One region of the Arthrobacter sp. G.S.26 genome, then DNA from elsewhere that is predicted to be linked to it. Evidence: predicted binding sites of a transcription regulator. Region 1 holds the regulator's gene; the other holds the start of a gene.
The links. Region 1 encodes LexA, which represses DNA repair genes until DNA is damaged. Its sites were predicted from a motif close to TCGAACANNTGTTCGA; they were not measured.
Positions count from the first base shown of each region.

Region 2: a site for LexA is predicted at 9,508-9,523, ahead of ACRB8A_RS00895 (LexA family protein). Genes of this name have one in related genera too.

Region 1 is NZ_CP193752.1:1,525,532-1,540,724, forward strand. It holds gene ACRB8A_RS06955 (ATP-dependent DNA helicase) at 1-1,885, shown strand, start outside; gene lexA (transcriptional repressor LexA) at 1,995-2,729, opposite strand; gene ACRB8A_RS06965 (LysM peptidoglycan-binding domain-containing protein) at 3,053-3,478, shown strand; gene ACRB8A_RS06970 (histidinol-phosphate transaminase) at 3,621-4,739, shown strand; gene hisB (imidazoleglycerol-phosphate dehydratase HisB) at 4,800-5,426, shown strand; gene hisH (imidazole glycerol phosphate synthase subunit HisH) at 5,423-6,196, shown strand; gene ACRB8A_RS06985 (hypothetical protein) at 6,197-6,355, shown strand; gene priA (bifunctional 1-(5-phosphoribosyl)-5-((5-phosphoribosylamino)methylideneamino)imidazole-4-carboxamide isomerase/phosphoribosylanthranilate isomerase PriA) at 6,396-7,142, shown strand; gene ACRB8A_RS06995 (SseB family protein) at 7,162-8,049, shown strand; gene ACRB8A_RS07000 (MFS transporter) at 8,105-9,406, shown strand; gene ACRB8A_RS07005 (DUF1844 domain-containing protein) at 9,603-9,989, opposite strand; gene infC (translation initiation factor IF-3) at 10,387-11,409, shown strand; gene rpmI (50S ribosomal protein L35) at 11,528-11,722, shown strand; gene rplT (50S ribosomal protein L20) at 11,841-12,317, shown strand; gene ACRB8A_RS07025 (TrmH family RNA methyltransferase) at 12,384-13,301, shown strand; gene ACRB8A_RS07030 (cation diffusion facilitator family transporter) at 13,425-14,348, shown strand; gene ACRB8A_RS07035 (MFS transporter) at 14,370-15,193, opposite strand, start outside.
Region 2 is NZ_CP193752.1:185,961-201,153, forward strand. It holds gene ACRB8A_RS00855 (fumarylacetoacetate hydrolase family protein) at 1-862, opposite strand, end outside; gene ACRB8A_RS00860 (amidohydrolase family protein) at 874-1,947, opposite strand; gene ACRB8A_RS00865 (FAD-dependent monooxygenase) at 1,944-3,068, opposite strand; gene ACRB8A_RS00870 (cyclase family protein) at 3,128-4,162, opposite strand; gene ACRB8A_RS00875 (fumarylacetoacetate hydrolase family protein) at 4,159-5,115, opposite strand; gene ACRB8A_RS00880 (VOC family protein) at 5,122-6,141, opposite strand; gene ACRB8A_RS00885 (ABC transporter substrate-binding protein) at 6,391-7,566, opposite strand; gene ACRB8A_RS00890 (Y-family DNA polymerase) at 7,734-9,032, opposite strand; gene ACRB8A_RS00895 (LexA family protein) at 9,063-9,494, opposite strand; gene ACRB8A_RS00900 (hypothetical protein) at 9,957-10,289, shown strand; gene ACRB8A_RS00905 (GNAT family N-acetyltransferase) at 10,339-10,857, opposite strand; gene ACRB8A_RS00910 (hypothetical protein) at 11,124-11,507, opposite strand; gene ACRB8A_RS00915 (isochorismatase family protein) at 11,871-12,509, opposite strand; gene ACRB8A_RS00920 (GlxA family transcriptional regulator) at 12,706-13,659, shown strand; gene ACRB8A_RS00925 (nuclear transport factor 2 family protein) at 13,823-14,218, opposite strand; gene ACRB8A_RS00930 (hypothetical protein) at 14,311-14,466, opposite strand; gene ACRB8A_RS00935 (winged helix-turn-helix transcriptional regulator) at 14,399-14,698, shown strand.

The DNA.
Region 1 (15,193 bases):
CGGTACCGGTACGGGCAAATCGCTGGCCTACCTGATCCCGCTGATCGCCCATGCCATCGAAAGCAACAAACCGGCGCTGGTGTCCACAGCGACGCTGGCACTGCAGACCCAGATTGTGGGCCGCGACCTGCCCCGCCTGCTCAAAGCGATCACCCCCGCCCTTGAGCGGCCCGTCAAAGTGGCCCTGGTCAAAGGCCGGTCCAACTATGCCTGCCTGCACAAGCTCGAAGGCGGCTTCCCGTCCGAGGAACCCGCCGAGGGCCAGCTGTTCTCCCTGGCCGAAGACACCAGCGTGCCGCACTTTGCCGCGTCGATGGGTGGTCCCTCATCCCAGCTGGGCCGCGAAGTGGTCCGGCTGCGTGAATGGGCGGAGAAGACCACCACGGGAGACCGCGACGAGCTGCTTCCCGGCGTGACCGACAAAGCGTGGCGGCAGGTGTCCGTGACCTCCATGGAGTGCCTGGGGGCACAGAAGTGCCCCATGGCCGCCGAGTGCTTCAGCGAGCTGGCCCGCCAGGATGCCGCCGAGGCGGACCTGGTGGTGACCAACCACGCCATGCTGGCCGTCAGTGCGTTCGAGGGCCTTGCCGTGCTGCCCGAGTATGACGTGGTGGTGGTGGACGAGGCCCACGAACTCCAGGACCGGGTGACGGGCGCGGTATCCGGCCAGCTGTCCGTTGCCATGATCCACGCCGCCGCCTCCGGAGCCCGGAAGCACACGGCCATCACCGTGGATGCGCTCAACGCCGCCGCCGGGAACCTGGAGTTGGCGCTGGACGGTGTCCCCAACGGCCTGCTGCCCAACGGGCTCAATGACGAACAACTCGACTGTGTGGACCAGCTCCGTGAAGCGTGCCGGGCGGCGCTGTCCGATTCCAAGGCCGACGGAAGCGCTGCGGCCGACGGCGGGCGGCAGCTGGCGCGGTCCCGGCTGATGCTCATCCTGGAACTGTGTGAGCGGCTCCTGACAGCCCGCGACAACCGCGAAGTGGTGTGGTTCTCCCGCGCCAGCACCTTCGATCCCGGCCAGGGCTATTCGCCGCCAGACGAGACCGCCCCGGTCCTGGTGAACATTGCCCCGTTGTCAGTGGCGGGCCGCCTGCGTGAAGGCCTGTTTGCCGGCCACACCGTGGTCCTTACCTCCGCCACCCTTGCCATTGGCTCGGCGTTTGAACCCGCAGCCGGTGGGCTGGGCCTGGTGGGGGAAGGTGCCCCCACCTGGACGGGCATCGACGTCGGCTCGCCCTTCGACTACCCGCGGCAAGGCATCCTGTACGTGGCAGGGCACCTGCCCAAGCCCGGGCGCGGGGTCTCCCCGGAATCGCTGGCTGAACTCGAAACCCTCATTACGGCCTCCGGCGGGGGAGCCTTGTGCCTGTTTTCGTCCCGCCGCGCGGCAGAGGAAGCGGCGGAGGCGCTGCGGCCCAAACTGGAACAGACAGTCCTGTGCCAGGGCGATTCCACCATGACCGCGTTGGTGAAACAGTTTGCTGACGAGCCCGACACCTGCCTCTTCGGCACCATGTCGCTGTGGCAGGGCGTGGACGTGCCGGGCGGTTCATGCCGGCTGGTGGTGATTGACCGGATCCCGTTCCCGCGCCCGGACGATCCGCTGATGACCGCCCGCTCCCGCGCCGTGGCGCAGGCCGGCGGGAACGGCTTTATGTCCGTCTCGGCCACCCACGCGGCCATCCGGCTCGCCCAGGGCGCCGGCCGGCTGATCAGGTCCACCGGGGACAAAGGCGTGGTGGCAGTCCTGGACTCCCGCCTGGCCACCGAACGTTATGCGGGCTTCCTGCGCGGGGCGCTGCCCCCGTTCTGGGCCACAACGGATCCCAAGACTGCTGTGGCCGCCCTGGAGCGGCTGGCCCGGGAAAACGCCTAGCTGCAGACCCTGGCCGGACGCGGAGACAAGTACGGCCGGTGGGCAGGCAGCGACGCTGCCAGCCCACCGGCCGTACCGGCAGTTCGGGGGAACAGGAGTTTGGCGACAGTCAGAGGGACCGCAGCACCGAGACCACTTTGCCCATGATGGTGGCGTGGTCACCAAGAATGGGCTCGTACTGGGTGTTTTGCGGGAGCAGCCAGGTGTGGCCGTCACGCTGGCGGAACGTCTTGACCGTTGCCTCGTCATCGAGGAGGGCGGCGACGATGTCGCCGTTCACGGCGTCCGCCTGGCGGCGCACCACCACCCAGTCACCATCGCAAATGGCGGCGTCCACCATGGAATCGCCGGCCACCTTGAGCATAAAAAGTTCGCCCTGGCCCACCAGCTGGCGGGGGAGGGGCATCACGTCCTCCACCACCTGGTCCGCCAGGATGGGGCCGCCGGCGGCAATACGGCCCACCAGTGGCACCATGGCCGTATCCAGCGCGGTGGGCAGGACCGTGACGGTTGCGCCGCCCGCAGAGGCGCCGTTGGCCGGGCGTGACTCCGCTTTGGCTGCGCCGCCGTCCAGCGTGAGGGGCATCAGGACTTCCATGGCGCGGGGCCGCTTGGGATCGCGGCGAAGGTAGCCGAGCTTTTCCAGCTGCGAGAGCTGGTGCGTCACGCTGGAGAGGCTGGCGAGCCCTACGGTGTCGCCGATTTCACGCATGGACGGCGGGTAGCCGTTGTCATTGACGGACCGCTGGATGGTCTCGAGGATTTTCTTCTGCCGGGGGGTCAGGCCCTTGGCGGTCCTCTTCGGTTGCGGGGTTGCCCTGCTTCCGGCGGCTGCTGCTGCCATATTCGCCAATGCCTTTCGGTTGCCACCGGGCTGTCCGTGCCCCCGGGCCGGTTGGTCCCGTCCTCATTGTCAGACCCTGGTGATCAACTTCAGAGGTGGTTGTTCGTTGGTTCAAAGCTAGGCCAGCCACAAGGCTTTTTCAAACATTTGTTCTAGCGAGTCTCGACATTGTTCGTTGATAGATGCTAAAACTGAAGAAGCAAAGTTCGAATATGTGTTCTATTCCTTGCTTGCCCCGTTCGAAGAAGATACCGGATACGCCGGGGCGTGGCTGCTGGGAAGGACAACCGGGCAGCACAGTACGGTCCAGGAGGGCTCAGTTCATGTCAGCTACATCACTCACCCAGGTTTCACTTCCCGTGGTGGCACACCCCGCAGCTTCCATCCACCAGGTTCCGCGTGCAGGGGTTTCCCGCTCCAAGGCTTCAAAGGCCCTGCCGCCGCTCCGCCTCACCCGGCGCGGCCGGATTGTCCTGGTGGGCATCCCGCTGATGCTGCTGGCAGCGGTCCTGCTCTCCCTGGCCGGCTTCTTCACCTCGCCGGCCAAAGCGTCCGACTCCGTTGCGGATCTCGCCCCCACACCCTCGGTGTCGGTGACAGTCCAGCCGGGCGACTCACTGTGGGCCATTGCCGGCTATGTGGCTCCGGACCGGGACGCGCGGGACGTCATTGCGGACATCGTGCAGCTCAACAACCTCACCGGCGGAGCAGTCCTCCCCGGCCAGCAGCTCTTCGTCCCTACGTACTAGCCTGTTCGAACGCGTGTGCGGGCTGTTCGTCCCCACGTTCGGACCAGCACCAACGCCTGGAAACAAGGACACCCCACCCGCAGGATGGCAGTCCCGGACCGTCACATTTTCCGGGGCCGGGCAGGGCCACTAAACTGTTCAGGTGAATGACCAGCTAGAGCGTTTGAACCGGCTTCCCCTCCGCAGCAACCTCCGTGGGCTGACCCCCTACGGGGCCCCCCAGCTGGATGTTCCCATCCTGCTCAACGTCAACGAGAACACCCATGGCGTCCCGGCGGACGTCCGTGCCGCCATCAGCGCAGCAGTCACCGAGGCCGCTGCCGGGCTCAACCGCTACCCGGACCGCGAATTCACCGATCTGCGGAAGGCCCTGGCGGAATACCTGGGGCACGGCCTGGACGAGGCCAACCTCTGGGCCGCCAATGGCTCCAACGAGGTCCTCCAGCAGATCCTGCAGGCGTTTGGCGGCCCCGGCCGGACCGCCCTGGGGTTTCCTCCCACGTATTCCATGTACCCGCTCCTGGCCAGTGGCACGGATACCGAATACATCGCAGGGGTACGCGCCGAAGGGTACGGCCTCAGTGCCGAATCGGCTGCCCGCCAGGTGCGCGAGCTGCAGCCCAACATCGTTTTCCTCTGCTCACCGAACAACCCCACGGGAACCGGGCTGGGCCTGGACGTGGTTGAGGCTGTCTACGAAGCCGGCGCCGACAGCCAGACCATCGTCATCGTCGACGAGGCGTATCACGAGTTTGCCCACGAGGGCACACCCAGCGCCCTCACCCTCCTGCCCGGCCGGGAACGCCTGATCGTCACCCGCACCATGAGCAAGGCCTTCGCCCTGGCCGGCGCCCGGCTCGGCTACATGGCGGCGGCCCCGGAAGTCACCGACGCCCTCCGCCTGGTCAGGCTGCCGTACCACCTGTCAGCCATCACGCAAGCCTCTGCCCTTGCCGCACTTGAGCACCGCGAGGCCCTGATGGCGGACGTGCAGGACATCATGGTCCAGCGCGACCGCATCGTGGCCGGGCTGGAGCTGCTGGGCCTCAAGCCCGCGGCGTCCGACTCGAACTACGTGTTTTTCGGCGGCCTCACGGACCCGCACCAGGTCTGGCAGGAACTCCTGGACGCCGGCGTGCTGATCAGGGACGTCGGGATCCCCGGACACCTGCGCGTCACTGCAGGCACGGAGAAGGAGACAACGGCGTTCCTGTCCGCCCTGGAAAGCATCCTTGCCGGGACGCCCGGGCTTCGCGCCTAGACTTGACCAACGGGGCGCACGCCGTCCCACCACCCCACTTCCCTCAAAGGACCCTTGACCATGAGTTCCACCGGATCGAACGCAGCCGAGTCCCGGACCGCACGCATGGAGCGTGCCACCAGTGAATCGTCAGTGCTCGTGGAGATCAACCTTGACGGCACCGGTGTATCGGACATCGACACCTCGGTGCCGTTCTACGACCACATGCTCACAGCCCTGTGCAAGCACTCGCTGATCGACATGACCGTCAAGGCCACCGGTGACACCCACATCGACGTCCACCACACCGTCGAAGACGTCGCCATCACCTTCGGGGAAGTCCTCCGCACCGCCCTGGGCACCAAGGCCGGGATCCGGCGCTTCGGCGAAGCCACCGTCCCGCTGGACGAGGCCCTTGCCCACGCCGTTGTTGATGTCTCGGGCCGGCCCTACCTGGTGCACGGCGGCGAGCCCGCAGGCCAGGAGTACCACCTGATCGGCGGGCACTTCACCGGGTCCCTGACCCGCCACGTTTTCGAAGCCATCACCTTGCACGCCGGCATCTGCCTGCACATGAACGTCATGGCCGGCCGCGATCCGCACCACATCGTGGAGGCACAGTTCAAGGCGTTCGCCCGGGCCCTGCGCACGGCCGTGGAACCCGACCCGCGCGTTGAAGGCATCCCGTCCACCAAGGGCGCCCTGTGACGGGCCGGATCCTCAAGGACGGCGCGATCATCGACCCCTCGGCAGCCCAGCGGCTCGAGTCGCCCCAGGGCAAACCCACCGTCACCGTGCTTGACTACGGCTCCGGGAACGTACGCTCCGCCGTCCGCGCCCTTGAGCGTGCCGGAGCCGAAGTCATCCTGAGCGCCAAGCCCGGGGACGTGCTGAACGCGGACGGCCTGGTGGTGCCCGGCGTCGGCGCCTTTGAAACGGTGATGCGCGAGCTCAAAGCCGTGGACGGGATCCGCCTGATCGGCCGCAGGGTGGCCGGCGGACGCCCGGTCCTGGGCATCTGCGTAGGACTCCAGGTGCTTTTTGAAGCCGGTGTGGAGCACGGCACCGAAGCTGAAGGCATCGGCGAATGGCCCGGCAAGGTGGAACTGCTGCCCGCCGAGGTGGTGCCCCACATGGGGTGGAACACCGTGAAGTCCCCGGCCGGCTCCAAACTGTTTGCCGGCGTCGAAAACGAACGCTTCTACTTTGTGCACTCCTACGGGGTGCAGGAATGGAACTTCGACATCATCCAGCCGCGTATGGCGGCGCCCCTGGTGACCTGGTCCGAGCACGGCGCTCCGTTCATTGCCGCGGTGGAGAACGGGCCGCTGTGCGCCACCCAGTTCCACCCGGAAAAGTCCGGGGACGCCGGAGCCCGGCTGCTGCGCAACTGGGTGGACGCCCTGCGCCGCCCCGCAACCAGCGATGCCACCCCAGCCGAAACCGCTGCCCAGCCCGCGGCCGGCGGCGATTCCTGAATGTGGTCCATTGTCCTGATGGGCCTGGCCGGTCTCCTGGTGGGCGGCGCACTGTCCTTCCGCCAGCAGGCCAAACCGCTCTGGACCCAGGTCTCGTTCTACGTCCTGGCCGCGATGTCGCTGGTGGCCGCGTATCTCCTGACCCTGCCTGGCTCGTGACCGGGCCCGCGTACTCCGTCACCCAACCCTGAGGAAACTGATGACCACCGCAAACGACCTGCCGGTCCTGGAACTTCTGCCCGCCGTCGACGTTGTTAATGGACAGGCCGTCCGGCTGGTCCAGGGCGAGGCCGGCAGCGAAACCAGCTACGGCACCCCGCTGGAAGCTGCGCTGAACTGGCAGGACCAGGGTGCCGAGTGGGTGCACCTGGTGGACCTCGACGCAGCCTTCGGCCGGGGGTCCAACGCGGAACTGCTCCGCGAAGTGGTGGGCCGGCTGGACATCAAAGTGGAACTGTCCGGCGGGCTGCGCGACGACGAAAGCCTCGAAGCTGCCCTTGACTTGGGCGTCGCGCGCGTGAACCTGGGCACCGCCGCGCTGGAGAACCCGGACTGGACCCGCCGGGCAATCGACCGCTTCGGCGACCGGATCGCCGTGGGCCTCGACGTCCGCGGCACTACACTGGCAGGCCGCGGCTGGACCAAGGAAGGCGGGGACCTCTGGGACGTCCTGGCACGCCTTGAGGACGCCGGCTGCGCACGCTACGTGGTCACGGACGTCACCAAGGACGGCACCCTGCAGGGCCCCAACGTGGAGCTCCTCCGCCGGATGGTGGAGAAGACCGGCAAGCCCGTGGTCGCCTCGGGAGGCATCTCCAGCCTCGAGGACCTCAAGGTCCTCCGTTCGCTGGTTCCGCTGGGCGTCGAAGGTGCCATTGTGGGCAAGGCCCTGTACGCCGGCGCCTTCACCCTGCCCGAAGCCCTCGACGTTGCCGGCCGCCGCTGAGGCGCAACAGGGAAACCGCATGACAAGCCGAGAGTCCGGTCCGGACAGCCCCGCGCCCCGGCACCTGCCCGGGCATATCGCCGCCGCGTTGGCCGGGGCCGGCGGCGCCTCAGACTCTGCCGGACAGCCCTGGGCAGGCCGCAGCCTGGCCGGCGATGACGCCCGGATCCACAATTTCGACGACGACGACGGCGCTGCCGACGCCGGTTACCTCGCCGCCGTCGCGGCACTCCGGTCCGGCACCGGCGACGAAGCCGGGGTCGTGGCTTCGCTGGCCACGGCCAGGGTGTTTATCCCGATCGTTGCGCAGCTGGCCGAGGAAGCCGAAACGGACTCGGGGCTGCACGCCGACAAGCAGGCCGACATGGCATTGGTCACCCTCAAGGCCGCGGACGGACGGACGGCCATGCCGGCCTTCACATCAGCCGGGGCCCTTTCGGCCTGGCACCCGGACGCCCGGCCGGTGGCCGTCTACGCCGCCAGGGCCGCGCTGTCCGCGGTGGCAGAGGGCGCCGAGCTTATGGTGCTTGACCCAGGGTCCGGGGTCACCTTTGTGGTCCGCAGACCGGGCCTGTGGGCGCTGGCCCAGCAGCACTCCTGGTCGCCGTCCTACGCGGACGCGGAACTGGCCACCGAAATGCGGCAGGCTGCAGCGGCCTTCCCCGCCGTCCGGGACCTTCAGCTGAAACCCGGCAGGGGAGTGTCCACCGCCGCAGCGGACGGCTCAACCCTTGCCGGTGGCGGCGCCGGTCCCGAGCTGCAGGTGGTGCTCTACCTGGCGGACGGGCTGGACGCTGCCGGGGTACAGCAGCTGGTGGCGGGGCTCCAGGGCGAGTGGTCGCGGAATGTATTGTTTGGGGAGCGGGTCGACTCGATCGAGGTCAAGTTGAGGCGCGCCATACAGTAGCCGGCAGCCAGGCGGGAAACCCCGGGAGGCTGCGGCAGACCTAAGGATCATTTTCGTGAATTTCGCTCTCTACCGGGAGTTGCTCGCCGTCCAACCCATCCGGCGCCTGCTGCTGGTGGGCATGATCGCCCGTATTCCCCACTCCGCAGCCGGCGTGCTGCTGACCCTGCACATCGTCCTCACCCTGGACCAGGGCTATGCCGCCGCCGGAGCCGCCGCCGCCGTGATGACCATCGGCATCGCCGTTGGCGCGCCGTGGCGGGGCCGCAGGGTGGACACCGTGGGCCTGCGGAAGGCCCTCATACCATCCGTGGTTTCCGAAGCGGTCATCTGGACCGTGGTGCCCCACGTCCCGTACCAGTGGCTGCTGCCCCTGGTGTTTGTGGGCGGCCTGCTCACCCTCCCCATCTTCAGCGTGGTCCGCCAATCGCTGGGCATCCTCGCTGAGGGGGACCAGCGCCGCACGGCCTTCGCCCTCGACGCGATCACCACCGAACTGGTGTTTATGATCGGCCCGGCGGCCGGCGCCATCATTGCCACCAGCGGCCACACCGTCGCCGGCCTCACCGTTGTAGGCCTGGCCACATCCTTCGCCGGCCTGTTCCTCATGTGGTTCAACCCACCCACCCGCAGCCCGGCCCAGACCGCAGACGCCGAGGGGGAGCGCAGCCGGGACGAGCGCCACGCCGCCGAAGCGGCAGTGGTGGCCGCGGCCCCGGCCCACCTTCAGGAGGCGGCGGCGGAACTGGTGCCGGCAGGTGCCCCAGCCCCGGGGATCCGGGGACGGGTGGCGCACAACTTCGCCTGGTTCACGGCGACCGTAGCGGCATTGTTCGCCGTGGCAGCCGGAACCGGGATGGTCCTCAGCGGCACCGACGTGGGCATCGTCGCTGCCCTGGAAGGTGGCGGACACCAGGGCGAAATCGGGATTGTTTTCCTGTTCTGGTGCGCCGCGTCCGTGGTCGGTGGACTGATTTACGGTGCCATGCACCGGCCCGTGTCACCCATCCTGCTGCTGCTCGGAATGGCCGCCTTCACCATCCCCATGGGCTTCGCGCACGATACCTGGACCCTGGCGCTGGTCTCCCTGCTCCCCGGCCTGCTCTGCGCGCCGGTGCTGTCCTCCGCGTCGGAGAAGGTCGCGGATCTGGTCTCGGAGGAACGCCGCGGCGAAGCCATGGGCTGGTACGGCTCTGCACTGACCGGCGGCGTTGCCCTGGGCGCGCCGCTTGCCGGGGTGTTCATCGACGGTGTCGGTCCGTCCGGCGGCTTCTTCGCCGTCGGCACCGCCGGAGTCCTGCTGTGCCTGGTGGGACTGGTGCTTCAGCAGGTTCGCCGGCGACGCGCAACCGCCTGAGCTGCACGGCTGCACTCGTTTCAGTGGCCGGCGCAGCTGCCCGGGCTGGACTTGCTCCCTGAGCCGGACCGCGGGCGCAGCCGCCAGGCCCGTAGAGCCGGTTGGTTAACAAACGACGGCGGCGGCAGGCCCGTGTGGGCCGGCCGCCGCCGTGGTGGTCATCAGTCTCCGGAGCCGGCGCCCCGGAAGGCGTCCGTCAGTTGACGGCGCCGGTGAACTTCTCGCCCGGACCCTTGCCCGGCGGATCCTGGATCAGGGATTCCTCGCGGAAGGCCAGCTGCAGCGACCGCAGGCCATCACGCAACGGGCCCGCGTGCTGGGAGCCGATCTCGGGTGCCGCGGCGGTTACCAGACCGGCCAGGGCGTGGATCAGCTTCCGGGCCTCGTCGAGGTCCTTGAGCTCTTCGGCGTTTTCCTCGGCGGCGAGGCCCAGCTTGACGGCGGCCGCGCTCATCAGGTGCACGGCGGCGGTGGTGATGACCTCAATGGCCGGAACTTCGGAAATGTCCCGGATCTGCTGCGAGACGCCGCCGGCGTCAGCTGCAGGCTCGAAAACATGTGAATTACTGTCTGGGGTGCTCATACTGGTAAGCTTGACACAGACCGACTGGATGCTGTTATTTCAGAGATTGTCCTTACGATCGGATTCCTGCGGCGCCCCGCGGCGTTGACAGGAATCTTTTTCTGTAGAATGGCATGCAGTTTGCAAGCGGAGTTCTCTCCCACCCGCGTCAGCCGTTGTCCTTCGATGTTCCTGAACATCTGAGGGACGCAAGGTTGCCGGGTACCTGGTTGGGCATGGCGCCGGCAGTAGCCGGTGTGTGCGGGCAGTCCCTTAGTGGGGCAGTCCAGCCAACCTTTCAGAGGCCTTCGATTGCTCCGGCAATTGGGGGCCTTCTCTATTTGCCGGAATCCACAACAAACACAGGAGCTTTAACATTAGCGAGCCAAGAATCAATGAGCGTATCCGCGTCCCCGAGGTGCGGCTGGTCGGCCCTGCAGGTGAACAGGTAGGAATCGTCCGTATTGATGATGCACTGCGCCTGGCTGCCGAGTCCGATCTTGATCTCGTTGAAGTTGCGCCGCAGGCCAAGCCTCCGGTGTGCAAGCTGATGGACTTCGGCAAGTACAAGTACGAAGCCGCTGTCAAAGCCCGTGAAGCCCGGAAGAACCAGACGAACACCGTTCTGAAGGAAATCCGCTTCCGCCTGAAGATCGACACCCACGACTACGAGACCAAGCGCGGCCACGCCCTCCGCTTCCTCGGCGCCGGGGACAAGGTCAAGGCCATGATCCAGTTCCGTGGCCGTGAGCAGCAGCGTCCCGAGATGGGCATCCGCCTGCTCCAGCGCTTCGCCGACGACGTCGCTGAAGTCGGTGTGGTGGAGTCCAGCCCCCGCATCGACGGCCGCAACATGGTGATGGTGGTTGGCCCGCTCAAGAACAAGGCTGAGGCCAAGGCCGAAGCCCGCCGTGCCACCCAGCGCGCCGAGTCCAAGGCACAGAACGAAGCCCGGGCAACGGGCGGCCACATCGACGTTTCCGGCGATGACCAGGCACCCTTCACGCAGTCCCTCGCGGACCTGCTGCCCGAGGGCTTCGCCATCACCACCGAACCCGCCGCAGCAGTCGAGGCTCCGGAGGAAAAGCCGGCAGCCGCCGTCGAACCTTCCGAAGCCGCCGCGGCACCGGCTGAAGCCCCCAAGCAGGAGGCTTCGAAGCAGGAAGCCCCCAAGCAGGAGGCCACCAAGGCCGCCGCGCCGAAGGCTGGCGCTCCTAAGGCCGCTGCTCCCAGGGCCGCTGCCCCCAAGGCTGCAGCCCCGAAGGCCGCCGCCCCGGCTGCCAAGCCTGCTGCTGCTGAAAAGACGGAAGCCGCCACCCCGGCTGCCGCTCCCAAGCCGGCTGCTGTGCCGAAGCCGATGGCCCGGCCTGCTGCCCCCAAGCCTGCTGCACGCCCTGCCCCCAAGGCAGCGCCGAAGCCGGCTGCGAAGAAAACCACTTAGTCCACAACTGCCGGCGGTAAGTCCCGCCGGCAGCCAGCAACCAGCACGCCGCCCGTAAGGGTGGCTGCTCGATAGAACTGCAGGCCCAGCCTGCGGACACGTAAGGAGATCGGTTCCCATGCCGAAGATGAAGACCCACAGTGGTGCTAAGAAGCGCTTCAAGCTGACCGGCAGCGGCAAGCTGCGCCGCCAGCAGGCCAACCGCCGCCACTACCTCGAGCACAAGTCCTCCAGGCTGACCCGCCGCCTCGCCGGCGACAAGATCGTCTTCAAGGGCGACGCCAAGGTCATCCGGAAGATGCTCGGCATCTAATTTCCAAGTTCTTTGACGGGCCGCCAACCGGCAGCCGGTCAGCTACCAAAAAGCCTTCTCAGGCCGCCGGGAAACCGGCAGTAGATGCTTGGGATCAGATTTTCGAAGGAGTACGCACGTGGCACGTGTGAAGAGGGCGGTAAACGCCCACAAGAAGCGTCGGGTTATTCTTGAGCGCGCAAAGGGTTACCGTGGTCAGCGTTCACGCCTGTACCGCAAGGCCAAAGAGCAGCTGCTGCACTCGTTTGTGTACAGCTACGGCGACCGAAAGAAGAAGAAGGGCGACTTCCGCCGCCTGTGGATCCAGCGCATCAACGCTGCATCCCGCGCCAACGGCCTCACCTACAACCGACTGATCCAGGGCCTGAAGGCCGCTGAGGTTGAGGTTGACCGCCGCATGCTGGCCGAGCTGGCCGTCTCTGACGCCAACGCTTTCGCCGCGCTGGTCCAGGTTGCCAAGGGCTCGCTGCCCGCCGACACGTCCGCTCCGGCCGTCCAGGTTGAAGCCGCAGCGCCGAAGGCCGCCAAGAAGCCCGCTGCCAAGAAGCCCGCTGCGAAGAAGCCTGCCGCCAAGAAGGCTGCAGCAGCCGAGTAGCAGCAAAGCGTTCCTTCGGGAAACGGCAGTTCAGGAACGGGTGGCAGCAGCCATTACAGTTCTTATATGAACGAAACCGGGCGCCCGCAAGATTTTCCACTTTCCAACCCCCGAGCAGATCGGGTCCGGGACGTGGCGAAACTTGCAGGGCGCCCGGCCCGTTTAAGGCGCGGCGAATTCCTGGTGGAAGGCCCCCAGGCGGTGCGGGAAGCCCTGAAGCTGCACCAGCAGCGGCTGGCCGCAGACGCGCCGGGCATCGTGACTGAAGTGTTTGCCAGTGAGGCCTGCCTGGACCGCTACCCGGAGTTTGACGGGCTCGCGGAGGGCACCGATGCGCGGCTGGCAACCGAGGACGTCCTGGCAGCCATGGCGGACACCGTCAACCCACAGGGAATTGTGGCCGTCTGCCGCTTTGTGGATGTGTCCCTCACTGACGTGCTCGACGCCGGCCCCCGCCTGATTGCCGTGCTGTGCCAGGTCCGGGACCCGGGGAACGCCGGGACGGTCCTGCGGGCCGCCGACTCCGCCGGGGCGGACGCCGTGGTGCTGACCGGTTCCAGCGTGGACATCTACAATCCCAAAGCCGTCCGCTCCACGGCAGGCTCGCTTTTCCACCTTCCGGTGGTCCTCGGTGCAGACGTGGCGCAACTGGTGGCGGCCTGCAAGGAGAGGGGGATCGGGGTCCTCGCCGCCGACGGCTATGGCACCCTGAACCTGGACACGCTCCAGGACGGCAGTGCCCGGCGCAGGCTGACCGGTGACGGGCCGGAGACCGGCTACGACCTGGCGGCCCCCACGGCCTGGTTGTTCGGCAACGAGGCGCAGGGCCTCTCGGAAGACGAACTGGCGCTGGCCGACCATCGGGTGGCGGTCCCCATTTACGGTGCTGCCGAAAGCCTGAACCTTGGCACGGCGGCCACCGTGTGCCTCTACGCCAGCGCCCGCTCCCAGCAGGAGCCAGCCGCACAGCCAGCTGACCGGTAAGGCGCCGCCGGGCCGCACTGCCGTGCGCTCCAGGTTCCGGCCGGGTACGGTAATGCATGGGCGGAGCCAGGCTGGGTCCGCAATAAGTGCTGGATCCCTGATCCTGGAGAGGTGGAAGCCACCGTGGCTGCCAATGGCGGTACCAAAGCGATCGTGGCGGCCCTGGCCGCGAACCTGGGCATCGCCGTCCTCAAGTTCGTGGCGTACCTGCTGACGCTGTCCTCGTCGATGCTGGCCGAAGCCATCCACTCGCTGGCGGACTCCGGCAACCAGCTCCTGCTGCTGGTGGGCGGAAAGAAGTCCCGGCGTGCTGCCAGCCCGGAGCACCCGTTCGGCTACGGCCGGGAGCGCTACATCTACGCATTTATCGTTGCCATTGTGCTGTTCAGCGTCGGTGGCCTGTTTGCCCTCTACGAGGCCTACGAAAAATTCCTGGAACCGCATCCCATCGAGGGCAGCTTCTGGTGGGTGCCACTGGCCGTGCTGGTGGGCGCGATCGTGGCGGAATCCCTTTCGTTTCGGACGGCGATCCGCGAATCCAACACCGTCCGCGGCAAGCAGACCTGGGTGAAGTTCATCCGGAGCGCAAAACAGCCGGAACTGCCCGTCATCCTGCTCGAGGACTTTGGCGCCCTTATAGGCCTGGCCTTCGCCCTGATGGGGGTGGGCCTGACCCTGCTGACAGGGAACGGGGTGTGGGACGCCGCCGGCACGGGCATGATTGGTCTCCTGCTGGTGGCCATCGCCGTGGTCCTGGCCATGGAGACCAAGTCCCTGCTGGTGGGGGAGTCCGCCGGTAAAGAGGACCTGGAGCGCATCAGGGCCGCCATCGAGGCCGACGGCGGCCGCATCATCCACCTCAAGACCCTGCACCTTGGACCCGATGAACTGCTGGTGGCAGCCAAGATCGCCGTGGACAGCACGGAGACGGGCCGGCAGATCGCCCGGGAAATCGACAGGACCGAGGCGCGGATCCGGGCAGCAGTGCCCATCGCCAGGGTCATCTACCTGGAACCGGACCTCAACCGGTCGGATACCGGCGAATAATCCCGGGAGCCCAACCCGGGCTCAGGCGGTCAGCGGCTTTTTGCGTTCCAGGAGGCCGCTGAGGATGGCGACGCCGAAGCCCAGGAGGGCCAGCACCGCACCGACCAGGGCCGGGGCGACGTAGCCCCAGCCGAGGGCGATGACCACGCCGCCCAGGAATGCACCCAGGGCGTTGGCCACGTTCAGGGCCGCGTGGTTCAGGGACGAGGCCAGCGAGGGGGCGTCCGGGGACGCGTCCAGCAGCCGGGTCTGCAGGGCCGGGATCAGCATGGACCCGGCGGCTCCCACCACAAACACCATGACGTAGGCGGACCAGGGCCAGTGCACGGCCACCGCGTAGACCACCAGTGCCACGGCAACGCCGGGCAGCACCTTGTAGATGGTCCCCATCACGGATTTGTCGGCCAGCCGGCCGCCCACCACGTTGCCGGCCACCATGCCCAGCCCATAGAGGGCTACCACCAGCGGGATCAGCGACGACGGGATCCCGGCCACCATTGTCATGGTGTGGGCGATGTAGGTGTAGGTGGCGAAGAACCCGCCGAAGCCCACGATGCCGATGGCAATGGCCAGCCACACCTGGATTCGTTTCAGTGCGCCGAGTTCACGCCTGATGCTCGCGTCCGGGTGGGCCGCCTGGAATGGCACGAACTTCCAGATCAGGGCCATGGTGACCAGGCCGATGGCGCCCACCAGGATGAACAGCAACCGCCAGCCGTAGGTTTGGCCCAGCCAGGTGGCGAAGGGGACACCCACCACGTTGGAGATGCTGAGGCCGGCCATCACCATGGAAATGGCCCAGCCGCGCCGGGACGCGGGCACCAGGGATGCGGCGATGACGGCGG
Region 2 (15,193 bases), 1.3 Mb from region 1:
CGCCGGTTTTCAGCGGTGGGGGAGTCCGGGCGCCGTTCCGGCCCCAAAGTTCGGCGAGGCAGCCGCTGCCGCAGGTGCCGGAGCCCAGCACGTCGCCGGGCCGCACCACCGAGTCCTGCGAGGCATAAGCCACCAGCTCCGCGAACGGCCAGCCCATGTTGGAGAGCAGGTCCTGGCCGATCGCCTCACCGTTGACTTCGACAGCCATGGAGATGGGCAGGAACCCCTCGGCGTCATGCACGTCCTCGAGCTCGTCCGCCGTGACAATCCAAGGCCCCAGCGTATTGGCGAAGTCCTTGCCCTTGCAGGGCCCCAGGCTGACCTTCATTTCCCGGCGCTGCAGGTCCCGCGCCGACCAGTCGTTGAGGACGGTGTACCCAAAAATGTGCCGGTGGGCCTCCTCCGCGCCCAGGTTCCGCCCGTCGCTGCCCGGAACGCGTCCGACGACGGCGGCCACTTCCGTCTCAAAGTCCAGGTCCGTACACCCTGCCGGAATACCGATGACCTCGCCGGTGCCCGTCACCGTGTGCGGGTTGGTGAAGTAGAAGGTGGGTGCCTCGTACCATTCGGGCACCACGCCGGCCACGCCGTCGATGCTCTTCCGCACGCCTTCGACGTGTTCCTCAAACGCCACGAAGTCGCGGATGGTGGCCGGCTCCAGTGGGGCGAGCAGGTGTACGTCCGCCAGGGGAACGGCAGCAGCGGAACCAACCACCTGACGCGCAAGTGCCAGCGTCTCCTCAAGTCCGGCGTCGAGCAGCGTCTGGACGGACTGGCCTGCGGGCAGGGCATAGCAGTTTCCGCCGTCCACAAAGCCGGACTGCGTCCCGCCGTCGTGATCCCAACGGGCAATCTTGACCATGTGCGTGTTCCTTAAGCGTCGCGTCGGGCGGCCAGGGCGGCCGCCGCGGTGATGCCCAGCGTGCGTGCGTTGCCGCCCAAAACCTGGGTTTCGTCGTCGGCCGGAAGTCCGGCGGCCTGGACCTCGTCCACCGGGAGGTCTGATCCCATGTCGAACGGGTAGTCCGAGCCGAGCAGCACGCGCTCCGGGCCGGCTGCGGCCACGAGTGCCCGCAGTTCAGCGGGGCTGTGGACCAGCGAGTCGAAGTACAGCTTCTTCAGGTAGGACGACGGCGGCTGGGCACAGCCGTGCGCCTCGGGACGGACCGTCCACGCGCGGTCCGAGCGGCCCAGGGTGGTGGGAAGGTAGCCGCCGCCGTGTGCCGCCAGGACTTTCAGTTCAGGGTGCCGGTCCAGGACGCCGCTGAAGATCAGGTGGGACAGGGCCACCGCATTCTCGGCCGGCTGGGAAACGGTGTTGGCCAGGTAGAAGCGGTCCAGCCGCTCATCCAGCGAGCAGCCAAACGGGTGCAGGAACACCAGGGCGCCCAGCTCCTCCGCGCGGGTCCAGAATGGCTCCAGCCGGGGATCGGACAGTTCCACGGTGCTGCGCTCCGGGTCCTCGGGGGTGGCGGCGAACGAGCCGATCTCCACACCCAACAGCCCGCATTCCAGCACCGCATGCTCCAGGGCCTCCACCATCAGGGCAGGGTGCTGGAGCGGGACCAGGCCCAGGCCGTTGAGCCGCCCGGGCGCGCGGTCCACGAACTCCCGCACCGCCTGGTTGGCAGCTTTCGCCAGCTTCAGGGCCAGTTCCCCGCCGGCGAAGTAGTAGAAGTGCGACGGCGACGGCGAGACCAGCTGCACATCGACGCCCTGGGCATCCATATCCGCGAGCCGGCGGTCGAGGTCGGTCAGCTGCGGCCAGCGTTCCTTGATCATCCTGCCCGAAGCGGTCATGGACTCGGGCCCGTTGCGCCGGACTTCCAGAGCCTGCTGGGCGCCGAAGCCTTCGGGGTCCGCCTCGGCCACGAGCTGTTGCAGGGCCGGAAGCAGGATATGGGCGTGGACGTCCACGATAGGTACTTGAACGGGAGCGGTGCTCATGCGGGTTCCTTCAGCATGGTGGACAGCGAGTTCATCAGGCCGGGCACGTTGGCGTCGCGGACGCCGTCGAGCATCCACTGGCCCAGCTGGACGGAGGCGGTAACTACTGCCGTGGCCCGGTCCAGGCGTCGGTCGGTGAATTCTTTCCAGAGCGTTTCGGTGATCTCGTCGGCCTGGATCAGCAGTTCAGCGAGAACGGTCGCGTCCTCCAGGGCCATGGCGGCACCCTGGGCCACCGTGGGTGGGCAGCTGTGTGCTGCGTCGCCGATGATCACGGTGCGGCCGCGGTTCCAGGGACCGTCCACCAGGTGGGTGGTGAACCACGTGTAATTGATCCGTGCGCTGTGGTCCAGGTTGGCGCGGATTTCCTTCCACGGGCCGCCGTAGGCTGCGGCGAGTTCGGCCATGATGCGGGGTCCGTCCTCGTGTTTGCGTTCCTGCGCCTTCTCCACGAGGTAGGCGTAGATGGTGTCCGGGCCGGTGGGGCAGTAGCCGGCGATGAAGCAGGGGCCGCCGTAGGTCAGGTCGGTGCGGACCACCTCGTCGGGCCGCTCCACGAAGGCACGCCAGATGCCCATGCCGGTGGGCTGGGGTTCCACGTCGATGCCGATGGCCTTGCGCACGGCTGAGTGCAGGCCGTCGGCGCCAATCAGGAGATCGTATGTGGCGGTGCCGCCGTCGGCGGTGCTGACGGTGACGGACCCGCCGTCGTCCGTTATTCCGGTGACGGTCCTTCCGTAGCTGATCCGTGCACCGGCCTGTTCGGCCCGTTCGCGGAGGATGGCGGTGAGGTCCGGGCGGTACATGCCCATGGTGGCGGGAAGGTCATCGCCGCCGGTACGGATGTCTTCGAGGACGGCGATGACGGTGCCGGCGGGGTCGGGGGCGCGCAGGCCCAGGGTGCTGAACCCGTAACCTTTCGCCTCCACCTGGTCCCAGACACCGAGCTGGCGGAGCACCCGCAACGCGTTGCCCTGCAGGGTGATGCCGGACCCGAGGCTCTGCGGGGCGTCCGCTTTTTCGAGGATTTCGACCTGGATTCCGGCGTCGGCCAGGAGGATGGCTGCGGCCAGCCCGGCGGCTCCCGCCCCAACGATTCCGACGTTCTGTACTGCTGCCATCGCTGACTCCTTTGTATTGACGGCGATACTGCTGGTGGTTGTTCTGCTTTAGCTGAAAGCTACCGGACCGCGATCGGATTGACCGGCGAGCCAACGGCCCCCGTGATCGGGAGCGGGGCTGCGGTGAGCAGGAAGTCGTACCTGCCGTCCGCTGCGCACGCTTCGGCCAGCCCGTCCGGGTCCCACATCTCGCCCAGGAACAGGCCAAGGTTGGGGATGGCGATCTGGTGCAGGGGCTGGAAGGCGGCGTCGAACTCGTTCGGACGGACCTCGAAACCCCAGGTGTCAGTGGCGATCCCGGCGATTTCTGAGCGGTGCAGCCAGGGCGCGGTGGTAAAGGACAGGCCGGGGGCTGAGCCGCCGGCGTAGTCGCCCCAGCCGTCGCGGCAGACCCGCGTGTATTGTCCGGTGCGGATTACCACGATGTCGCCCCGGCCCACGGTTGAGCTGGGGCCTTGGAGCTCGATGGTCCGCTGGAGGTGTTCCGGGGTGATGGCGAAGCCGTCCGGCAGTTCGCCGTCGTTCCTTCCCAGCTCGGGGCCAAGCGCCCGGCCGACGTCGAGCAGCACGCCCCGGGTGACGATCTTGGCGGCGGCAGTCTCGATGCCGGTCACCAGGTCGCCCTCGGAGGTGACGACGTCCCCGGCGGCGCGGCCGTTCCAGGCCTTGCCCTGGTCAAAGATGTGGCCCAGGCCGTCCCACTGGGTGGAGCACTGCAGCGGCATGGCGATCACGTCGTCCGCGCCGCCGAAGCCGTGCGGGAAACCCTGGTTGCCGCGTTCGGCGTCCACCCCGGTGTCCGTCATGGTGTGGACGGGGTTTGTGCGGCGGCGCCAGCCCTTTTGCGGGCCGTTGGTGTCGAACGGCTGGGATAGCGAGAACGCCTCACCGGTCTTCACCAGTGCTGCGGCTTCGACGCGCTTGGCGGCGTCGATGAAGTTCAGGGTGCCCAGGACGTCGTCCTGGCCCCAGCGGCCCCAGTTGTTGTGGGCCGCGGCCATGGCGCGGATGCTGCCGAGCGGATCGTCACGCCGGATAACCGGGGAATCAGTTGATTCCCCGGTGCCGGTTGGTGCTGTGTCCTGGGTGGTCACTGGACACCTTCACTTGTGGGTTCGTCCTTGCAATGGATCAGCTGGGTGCCGAGCCCGGTGATGGTGCCTTCCATCACGTCTCCGTCCTGGAGCAGGCGGCCCCAGTGCTGGCCGTTGCCGGCTGGGCTGCCGGTCAGAACGAGGTCGCCCGGGCGCAGCGGCATGATCTGCGATGCTTCGCTGACCAGCTTGGCGACACCGAAAATCATGTCCTGCGTGGACTCATCCTGCATGGCTTTGCCGTTGAGCTTCAGGGTGACCTGGACGTCCTGCGGGTCGCCGAAGAACTTGGCGGGCACCAGCAGCGGCCCGGTGGGCAGGAAGCCCGGCGCGTTTTTGGCGCGGTACCAGTCGGAGCCGATGGCGGGCATGTCCTTGCGGAAGACGTATTCGCGGGTGGTGATGTCGTTGACCATGGTGTAGCCGAACACGTACTCCAGGGCTTCCTCGGGGGTGACCCGGAATGCCGTCTTTCCGATCACTGCTGCCAGTTCCAGCTCCCAGTCATGGGACGTGGAGTAGGACGGCAGGGTGAGGTCGTCCGTGGCGGACGCGATCGCCGTCGGGAGCCCGATGAAGAAGTACGGCGTGCCCTGGCCTGCGCGCTTGTCCATCATGGCGGCGGTCTTGGCGCGCACTTCCTCCTCGTCCTCGCCGGGTTCGCGGTGGGCTGCGGCGAGGTCGATCACGTGCTTGCGGTAGTTCGCGCCGGTCTGCAGGACCTGCGCTGGCTCCACCGGGGCGAGGATTTCGACGTCGGCCAGGGCCAGGCCGGTGTGCCTGTCAGCGGAGGCGGCCAGCGAGTCCAGTTGTGGTTCGGTGGTGTCCCAGTGCTCGATCAGGGAGTTGATGTCCCCGTCCAGCGGCAGGACCCGGCCGTCCACCAGCAGGCCGGTGCGTGCCTTGGCGTCGCCGGCTTCCTGGAACCGGACGAGTGCATAGGTTTCAGCCATGGTGTCTTAGCCCCGGCCCTGCTTGGCGTACGGGTTCAGGAGGGCTTCCTTCATTTCCGGGGACGCACCTTCCTCCGTGGCAGTGAAGCCCTCGGCCGGCGGGAAGGATTCAGTCATGGAGTGCGGCATAGCGCCGTTCTTGTAGAAGTTGTTGGAACCGAGCGAGGGCTTCCAGGTGTTGGCTTCCCAGTCCGGGACGTAGTTGCGGTAGCCGCCGGAGTTGAGCTCCACGCGCAGGCCGGAGGGGTCGCGGAAATAGAGGAAGTTCTGCTCACCCACGCCGTGGATGGAGGGGCCGTATTCCATCGGGGTGCCGTTTTCCATCATGACGTCGGCGGTGCGGAGCAGGTCCTCGGTGGCGTCCACCCAGAAGGCGATGTGGTTGACGCGGCCGGCGCGGCTGGAGGTGTCCAGGACAACGCCGAGGTCGTGCGACTTTTCGTTGGTGGTCAGCACGGAAAACACGGTGATGGGTGCTTCGTCCAGGTCAACGAACGCCATGACTCGGAAGCCCAGGGCCTCGTTGTACCACTTGGCGAAGCCGCGCACGTCGGAGGACGCGACGGTGACGTGGTCCAGGAAACGGGGGGCGGCGGCGTGGCTGCTGCGGCGCTCCGGGCGGTCCGGGTAGGTGGATTCGAAGCCGGGCTCGGCCACGAACTTTTCCACGTCGTAGAACAGGCGCATGTGGTGACCGTAGGGGCCAGTGAACTCGTAGGCCTTGCCGTAGCCGTGGCCGCCGGCGGTCCAGGTGCCCTGCACACCCGTCGCTTCGACGCGCTGGGCGGCGGCTTCGAGAGCTGCCTGGGAGTTGGTGCGCCAGGCCATCCGGCCCAGGGACGCTTCGGGGCCTTCGGTGACGACCAGGCTGTAGCGGTAGTAGTCGCCCCAGCAGCGCAGGTAAACGTTGCCATCCACGCGGTCGATGATGCGCATGCCGAACTTTTCCTCGTAGAACCGTGCCGACGCTTCGACGTCCGGGGCGGTGATCTCGAGGTGGGCAAGATGGGAGAGGGGAGTTTCCACGTTGAAGTCCTTCTGGTTACTGGCTGCGGTCGGTTTGGTGCAGGTCCTGTAACCACTGTGAAGCACTTCATATATTTGGGGAAGGCGAGTTTTTCGATATCAACTATCTGCCTCACCGATACCCATCGGATGGCCGTTCCCTCACTTAATGCGCCTAAATCGCCAACGCCCGCTCACTTTCCTGGGGACGGTGAGCGGGTGTTGGCCAAAATGGCGCATCTAGTGAGAGCGTCCTGGCTGAAGCCGGTGTTACTCCTTGCCGAGTTTCGCAGCTGAGGTCTGCTCGCCGGACACGCTGTTGAGGGCACGCAGGTCGAAGATGCCGTTGATGTCCGCCTGCTTGGTGGTGCCGGCGGTGACGCCGTCGGCCAGGAGCTTCTGGTAGGTTCCGGCCAGCGGGTCCACGGTGAACACGATGTTCTTGAGGGACCGGTCAATCACGTCGGCTTTCAGTTCGGCGCCGGCAGCTTCCTTGAGGGCTGCGTTGATGACGGTGGCCTTCTCGCCGTCGGAAGCCTTGTTCAGCCATTCAACCGACTTCACGTGGCCTTTTAGCAGCGCCTTTACAGTGTCCGGGTGGTCGGCTGCGAACTTCTGGTTGACGATCAGGATGGTGGTGGGGAATTCGCCGGGCTTGCCGGACAGCGAGCCGTCCCACAGGTCCTTTTCATCCACCAGCACCTTGGCGCCGGCGGTCAGCACGAGGCGGGAGGCCCACGGCTCGGGAACCCAGGCGCCATCCAGCTTTCCATCCTGGAAGAGTTTGAGGGTCTGGGCGTTTTCGGTGGGGTTGATGGCGACGTCGCCGCTGCCGTCCACGTTGGTCTTGTAGCCCTGCGTGACGAGCCAGGCACGGAGTGCGACGTCCTGGGTACCGCCCAGTTGCGGGGTGGCCAGGGTTTTGCCCTTGAGGTCGGCGGCGGAGGTGATCTCCGGCCGGACCACCAGCTGGGCGCCGCCTGCTGCAGCGCCGGCGATGATGTTGATGGACTGGCCCTGGCTCTTGACGAACGAGTTGATGGCCGGGTTGGGACCGATGTAGGTGGCGTCGATGGCGCCGGCGTTGAGGGCCTCGATGGCGGCCGGGCCCGCGTTGAAGACCTGGGTGCTGAGTTTGGTGCTGCCCAGCTCTTCGGCGATGAAGCCCTTGCTGACTCCCACCAGCGCCGGGGCGTGCGTGACGTTGCCGAAGTAGCCCAGCTTCAGGTCGGCGGCCGGGTTGCCGGCAGGGGCGCTGTCCGCGGCGGGGGTTGTGCCGCCGTTGTTGGCGTTGACGGCTGACGCGACGGCGACACCGCCACCCAGGAGGGCCAGGACGGCGGCGGCGATGCCGATCTTCAGGCCGAGCGGGCGTTTCGGGGCTGCGGACTGGCCGGCCACAATGCGGGTGGAACTCTGAGGACTCTTGTCCTGGGATTCAGACATCGGGGATTCCTTCGGTGGGGGATGCTGAGTTGAGAGTACGGAGCGCCCGGCAGGGCCACAATCGTTCCGGTCGCGCACGTTCACGGGACGACGCGAAGGCTCAACGTGGCGTAGCCAGGCGTCATCCAAGGACGCGGGACGTCTTCCTGCGGCCGGATCAGGGGCCGTCAGGCTGCCTTGACCAGTGGCAGTTCCGCCCAGTGCGTGGTGTACCTGGGGGAGCGCATGTCCCGCTTCATGGTCCAGTCGAGTCCGCTTTTGATGCCGCCATGGCCCAGCCCGATGGCGCCCCGGCCGAACCGTTTGCTGACATCCGCCAGGAGGACGCCGATGCCGCGTTCCTCGTGCGGGTTTTCGAACAGTTCCAGCGGCGACTGGTTGCCGGTGGGGCGCAGGTCCGTGAGCATCAGGCCCACTTTGGCGTACCTGAGCCCGTCCCGGAGGCGGGGCAGCAGGGCATGGGCTGCCCGGGTGAGCAGGAGGGGGTCCGCGGTGGGCATGGGGAGGGGCACACAGACGCTGGGATACGCCTGTTCCTGCCCACTGAACGCAGACGTGGCCGCGTACGCGGTGAGCACTTTGGCCTGCAGCCCGTGCTTGGCCAGCCGGGCGCTGGCCTGCTGGCCGTAAATGCTCAGGACCTGGCGCATTGCCGCGGTGGTGGTCACCGGAGTAGCGAAGGACCTGGAGAAGATGAGTTGGTCCCGGCCGATGCGCTCCTCTTCCAGGGGAATACAGGGGGTGCCGCGCAGCTCCAGGACGGTGCGCATCATGACCACCGAGAATTTGTCCCGGATGGCCACCGGGTCCGCCCGGGACAAGTCCAGGATGGAGTGGATTCCGATCGCGTTCAGCCGCTTGCTGAGCCGGCCGGCCACGCCCCAGATCTGGTCGACGGGAAGCTTGCCCAGGAGGTTTTCCCGGACGGATCCTGGGACGGAGTCCCAATGGCAGACGCCGTGGAACGACGGGTTGTTTTTGGCCCACTTGTTGCACAGCTTGGCCAGTGTTTTGGTGGGTGCGATTCCCACGCAGACCGGCACTCCCACATGCCGCAGGACCGCCGTCTTCATAATCCGGCCCAAGGCCAGCAGCTCCTCCGGCTCGCCTTTGACGCCGAGGAAGGCCTCGTCGATGCTGTAGACCTCCAGCCAGGCCGAGTGGCGGCCCAGGAGTTCCATGACCCGGGCGCTGATGTCCCCGTACAGCTCGTAGTTGCTGGAGCGCGCCACCAGGCCCCACTCCTTGGCGCGCGGGGCCAGCTTGAACCACGGCTCACCCACCGGAATGCCCAGCGCCTTCGCCTCCGGGGAACGAGTCACGGCGCACCCGTCGTTGTTGGACAGCACCACCAGCGGCTTGCCTTCCAGGCTGGGATCAAAGGCGCGCTCCGCCGACGCGTAGAAGCAGTTCACGTCCACGTGGGCGATCTGCGGGAGTTGCCGCATCAGCGCCGGCTTAGACATGCCGGCCGTCGGCCGGGGCCCGGGGGCTGTTTAGACGTGGTGCAGGCATCGGGTGGCCACACCCCATACCGTCAGGTCCGACAATGCCGACACCCTGATGTCCGGATACCGGGGGTTCTCGGCCTGAAGCACCACACCGGCCGGCGTAATGCGGAGCCGTTTGACCGTCAGCTCGCCGTCCAGGACGGCGATGACCACCGAGCCGTCCTTGGGTTCGAGGGCCCGGTTGACGATCAGCTCGTCACCGTCGCTGATGCCGGCACCCTCCATGGAATCCCCGGTCACCCGGACCACAAAGGTGCTGGTGATGTCCTTAATGAGGTGCGCATTCAGATCGATCCGGCCGTCAAAGTAGTCCTGGGCCGGCGACGGGTACCCCGCTGCGACAGGCATGGGGGAGACCAGTACCGAGATCAGCGAGGCGCCCGCGGTTAGCACACGGGGACCAACAATAACGCCCACAACACACCCTTATTCGAAAATATGTTCGATTAGTTCAGTGTAGTCCCGGGCGCCGACATCCGCGAGAAACGGCGTAGGCAGCTGGCGCAGAAGCCATCAGCGGCGCCCAAGCGTTCCTTCGAGGAAAACGCCACCGAAGTGGGGCGGCTGCTGGGCGCCGCGGCCCAGGGCCCGGGGGTGCCATCGAAGCCGGCGCCGGCCGGGGAGATCACCGTTGACCTTGCTCCGGGCGACTATACGGTGAAAGGTGCGTGTGCCGGCGTCATCCGTTGAAACTTCCGTTGTCGACGGCGGGAACGCGCCGATGACGACGCCGTACCAGTGTTCCTCAGGCCTGGAGCGGTTCCTCCGCCACCCCGTGGCCCGGTCACCATTCGCTCCGCCTCGTCCCTGGCCAAGCCGGCCGCCGCCGGTGTGGCCATCCGGCCCAACACGGACCCGCGGGCCGCGGAGTTGGAAGACATGTCTGAGTGGTCGGCGCAGCAGTTCAAGCCCTCAATCCCGGGCCAAACCATGGCCAGCACCGCCGCAAACCATGCCACCAGCATCAGCATGTCCACGCGGCCGGGCAGCTACGAGCTGCATTTCATCTGCGACGGGCCGACCGGGGCCAGGTTTTCCATGAGCAGCAACGGAGCAGGGATCGTCGACCCGGTGGGCGTTCCCTGCAACGGGGTCACTTTTACGGCGGCCGTTGACGTGCTGGCGCCCGGGGCGGATGTCAGCATGGCGCCGTTCGGCGGTGCTGATGGCCGTTACGCTGTCCGGCTGGTCCCGTCCCGCAGCCCGGGCTGAATAAACTCAGGGGCGGCCGGCGTCGACCACCGGCAGCAGCGCACCCTGGCTACGCGGTGCCGATCCAGTGGCGGCGTTTGCCGTTGCGGCTGTCCTCGTAGACGCCGCCATTCCTTTCGATCGTGGCCCGCGACCCGGCGTTGTCCTCATCGCACGTGAGCAGCGCCCGCATGATTCCCAGGTCGCGGGCGACCGGCAGGGCGGCGGCGAGTGCGCCGGCTGCATGGCCGCGGCGCCGAGCGGAGGGCCGAACGCTGTAGCCGATGTGCCCGCCCTCGTTAAGCAGGTAGTCGTTCAGCCTGTGCCGGATCGCCAGCGAGCCAAGGAACGTTTCGCCGTCCACGATCCACAGGTAGGTGCAGGGCACGTGTCCCTGCTGCCGTGGGCTTTCCGGCAGGGCGTCGTTGGTGAGCGTGTCAACAAACCGGCGGAATGCCGCGGGATCCTTGAGGTCTGCCAGGAGCCAGCCGTCGGTGCCGGAACCATCCATGCGGGTGCCGCCAAATTCGGCGGCGGCTTCAAGCCAGGAGTGGTGGTAACTGACGTGGGGTACGGCAAGCGTAGGCATGACCCCGATCGTAGCTGAGCCCCATGGGCTGACCATAAAGCGTCGGAAATGCCATTCCACCTGATAGTTTTCCTTGGCCGAGACGGGTTCCCTGTTCCGGGATCAGCTCACGCGTGTGACACTCGGCATGAATGGCGGCTTTTTCACGGAATCATCGATCTTTTGGTGTCGCACGCGAGGGGATCCCCTGTCGAACGCAAAAGCACCCGTTGGACCGCGGTCCAACGGGTGCTACATGACCGCGGTGAAGCGGTTGATGAGGGAGGTCATTTTGAGGCCGGCGAAACCGGTTGCCGAAGGTTTAAGCGGAAGAACGCGATTTCCTTGCCCACCGCGTACCCGATGGCCGATGCCGGGATGGGCACGAAGGCGAGCCCCTGCCAGGGATGGTGCAGGAGGAGAAGTGCAGCCGATCCGGTCAGGATCGAAGCGTAGATCGGCCAGCGCGGCCCGTGAATGCCCGTGAGGAATCCGGTGGCGCCGCCGATCAAGAGCGCAGCTCCGGCGACCAGCAGCGCAGGCGGACGCGAGCCAAGTGGAACGGAAGTGAAGACAAGGATGACCAGCGCGGCGAAAAGCGCGGCGGGAATCGTTACGCGTCCCCAGAAATCTCGGACGATTTGCCGTCGATCCACAACATGTTCATGCACAATGTCCCCCGTATTCGTCCTCTCCCCAGGTTACCGAGCATGCAGCGAGGCGTCGGTTGCCGCAGTCCAACGGGAGCGGCTCCACCCTGGATGCCCTGAATGATTGCCTGAGCGACGTAGCCGTTCAGAGCTACGGATGGACAGCGGCAGACAGGAAGCATTCTCGTGATTGACGAGTATCAAGCCGGGCGCCGGCCTGCACCGCCTGCTCCTGAAGGCCCATCCGTACAAAAATGTCCCGCCAGGTGGGGGGACCGGGCGGGACTGCCCTACCGTAACAGGGCATCCTGGGAACTTCGGGAGAGCCTTGGTCTGCGCTGCGCGCCAACCAACTGATGGGCATCCGCTGGCGCGGCCGACTGCTTAGGCCAGGGCCGCCCGACCGGCGCCTGCGACGGCGGAACTGCCAAGATCACTGCCGGACAGGGCATGCCCCGAGGCCAGTGCTTCTGTCCAGGTTTGGGTGGTGGCGACCCTGGCCCAGTTCGAATTCAGGAGGGCCATGAGGGTCTCGTGGACGGTTCGGGCATCGGCGAACCCTGCGTCATTGGCAATGTTGACGGCGCCGGTTGCATCGGACAGGACCTCCGTGTGGATTCCAAGGAATTCTGCCTCCACAGCGGATGCAAGGATGCAATTGTTGGTCATGTAGCCCACCAGGGTGACGGTGTCTACCTCCCGGTCGCGAAGCCACTCAGCCAGGTCCGTGCCCGCATAAACCGAACTGTACTGCTTGGTCAGCAGCTTCCAGGAGTCGGCTTTGCGCTGCTCCACTTCCGGATGCAGGGCGAAAGCCGGGGTGCCTGGATCGAAAACCGGCGCACCTGCTCCTGCGCTGTGCTGAACCGCCACCACCGGTATTCCGGCCGTCGCAGCCGCGTCAATTGCGCGCGCGATTTTTGGGAGTGACACTGCGTGGGCGGGGAACTGGATCTCCAGCGGGCCACTGAAGTACTGCTGCTGGATATCAACGATGATGAGTGCGCGGCGGGGCGTGGTCATGGTGATGTGCTCTCCTCGAGGAATGGCGTTGGGCAGGACTGCCGAATCTCATTCTTCCGGCGCGTCAAATAAGTCACCAGTGGCATGAATGCTGCTTTACGATGGATTTGAGCCAATGTATTTATGGTGTCCGGCGGACCGATCCGGCCCTTCGCGACGCAGCTGAGCCGCTCAACCCATCCATCCATGGAGACGCATGAAGATCGCCATTTACGCCTTCGACGGTGTGCCCATGTTCCACCTCGCGGTGCCCCAGATGGTTTTTGAGGAAGTCAAAAGGCAGGGGCATAAATGGTCCACTGAATTGTTTTCAGATGGCGTGAAGTCCTTACGTACAGCGGAGGGATATCAACTTGGTGGAATCTCCGGTCCGGAGGCCGCGATTGGAGCTGACGTTGTTGTTGTCCCATCGTGGTTCGACGACAATAGGACGGCGGGCGGTGACCTGCAGGCGCTCCTCGTCGAGGCGCACCGGAGCGGGGCCACGATTATGGGACTGTGCCTGGGGGCACTGGCCGTGGCCGATACCGGCCTCCTCGATCACCGGTCGGCGGTGACCCACTGGAAGTCCGTGAATGACCTGGCCGGACGCCGCCCAGCGGTCCACATCGATGCTTCGGTCCTTTACATCGATCACGGAGACGTCATAACTTCGGCAGGCACCGCTTCAGGAATCGATGCCTGCCTGCATCTGGTACGCAAGAACCTTGGGGCCGCCGCCACCAACGCCGTCTCACGCGCCCTGGTTGTGGCGCCCCATAGGGAAGGCGGGCAGGCGCAATACATCGAACGCCCCCTCCGTCCGCCACAAACCGACGACCCCATCTCCCGCGTCATCGAATGGGCCCTGAACAATCTTTCGGAACCGCTCAGCATCGAACAGCTGGCCTCCCGGGCACATATGAGCCGCCGGACATTCATCCGGGATTTCCAGGCAAGCACCGGCACCACGCCGGCATCCTGGGTGCGCAGCCGGCGCCTCGACGAATCCCGAAGGCTGCTGGAAGAAACCACCCTCCCCATTGATCAGGTAGCCTCCGCCAGCGGGTTCACCAGCACGGTCACCATGCGGCAAAACTTCGCGACCGCATTCGCAACAACCCCCACGGACTACCGGAGACGTTTCGAGGCCCTCCTGCCCTCTGAATGACTCCGCAGAGTTTGAAGGAGCCGCCTGAGGGCTTGTTGCCAAGCCGGGGCAATGAGTTTCCCGCACTGAGCGTAACCTCCAGCGATCTCAACCGGTCCGCACACGCAAAAACCCCCGACGTGTGGTCGCCGGCGGTCTTGGTGCGGGGTTGGGTTTGCTTTCACTATCCCCAGAAGGTGTCCTCGATGTAAGGGTCGGAGGAGAAGAGGCGTACCTCGGTGATGGACCCGTCGTCGACGGTGAGCAGGTCCATGCCTGGCATGTCCATGCTGGCCCCGGTCCGGGTGCCGGAGAACTGAACAGGGACAGCAACCATGGAGCCGTTGGCCATCATGGTTCCGTTGACGGCGATCACAAAAGTGCCTTGGCTTGCCTCCATCATGCCGCCCAGGAGGGCGCCGATCGCGTCAAGGCCCTGGTGGGTGCCGGAGAACCGGTTGTCGCCGGGCTGGTACCAGATTACTTCGGGCTTCAGCAGTGCCATGGCAGCAGGGACTTCCCCGCGGCTGAGGGCGTCGAAGTAGGCGGTGGCAACGTCAATGGGTGTGGGGCGGGTCATGATGGTCTCCTTGGAGTGGGGATCGAGATTCCAATGGTTACATCTGGTAACCTGTTACCTCAACGTAACTAATAGAGACTTTTGGTGGTGTTTCAGGTGAGTGTCCCGGTATGGAACGTCATGGTGGCTTCGTGTCCCTCGCGGACGTCCCTGGCGAGGATTGCCAACAAGTGGACCGCGATGATCGTGATTGCCTTGAGTGCCGGGCCCTTGCGGTTCGGGGCGGTGCGGGAGGCGGTTGGTGGCATCAGTGGGAAGGTCCTCGCCGATACCTTGCGGGACCTGGAGCGGGATGGGATTCTTAGCCGGACCGCGTACAACCAGATGCCTCCCCGGGTGGAATACGAACTAACGCCGCTGGGCTGTTCGTTGCAGGAGCCACTCACGGCCTTGGGCCGCTGGGCCGAGAAGAATATCCCTGATGTTCTTGCGGCGCGGGAAGCTTATGATGACCGCGCCCACCCGGTGTCGCTTTCCTGACAGTTGGACACAGGCAACACCGCGTCCCCCGGGACTACCTGCAGCAGTGGGTCATATGGGATGCGCCGCCTCGGAGGCTTGAATAGATCATCATCGACAGCGCCAAGTAGCCAGCGGCATGGAAAGACCCCAGACCCTGGATAAGCGAAGTACCCAGGCTCCGGGGTTTTCTTCTCCCAGCAGTTTGCCATCCAAAGCAGGGAACGGCAGCGCAGAACTACCGCCAGACCACCGTGTACGCGTAACCGTTACCGTTCCTCACGCAGCCCTCAACCAAACGCACGTAAGAACCAAAGCCGGGACGGGCAGCATCCAAACGAGACTCACACAAGGCTTTCGTACCATTCCAGTACACGACCCGCTCAGAAGCCTGAGCCGGCAAGCCAAGCGCGATTCCTCCCCCAACGAGCATTGATGTAGCAACAGCAGCGGACGCGAGCTTCCTCTTCATATTCATCATGTCGTGAGAATAATTTCCGGTGAAGGACGGGTCAA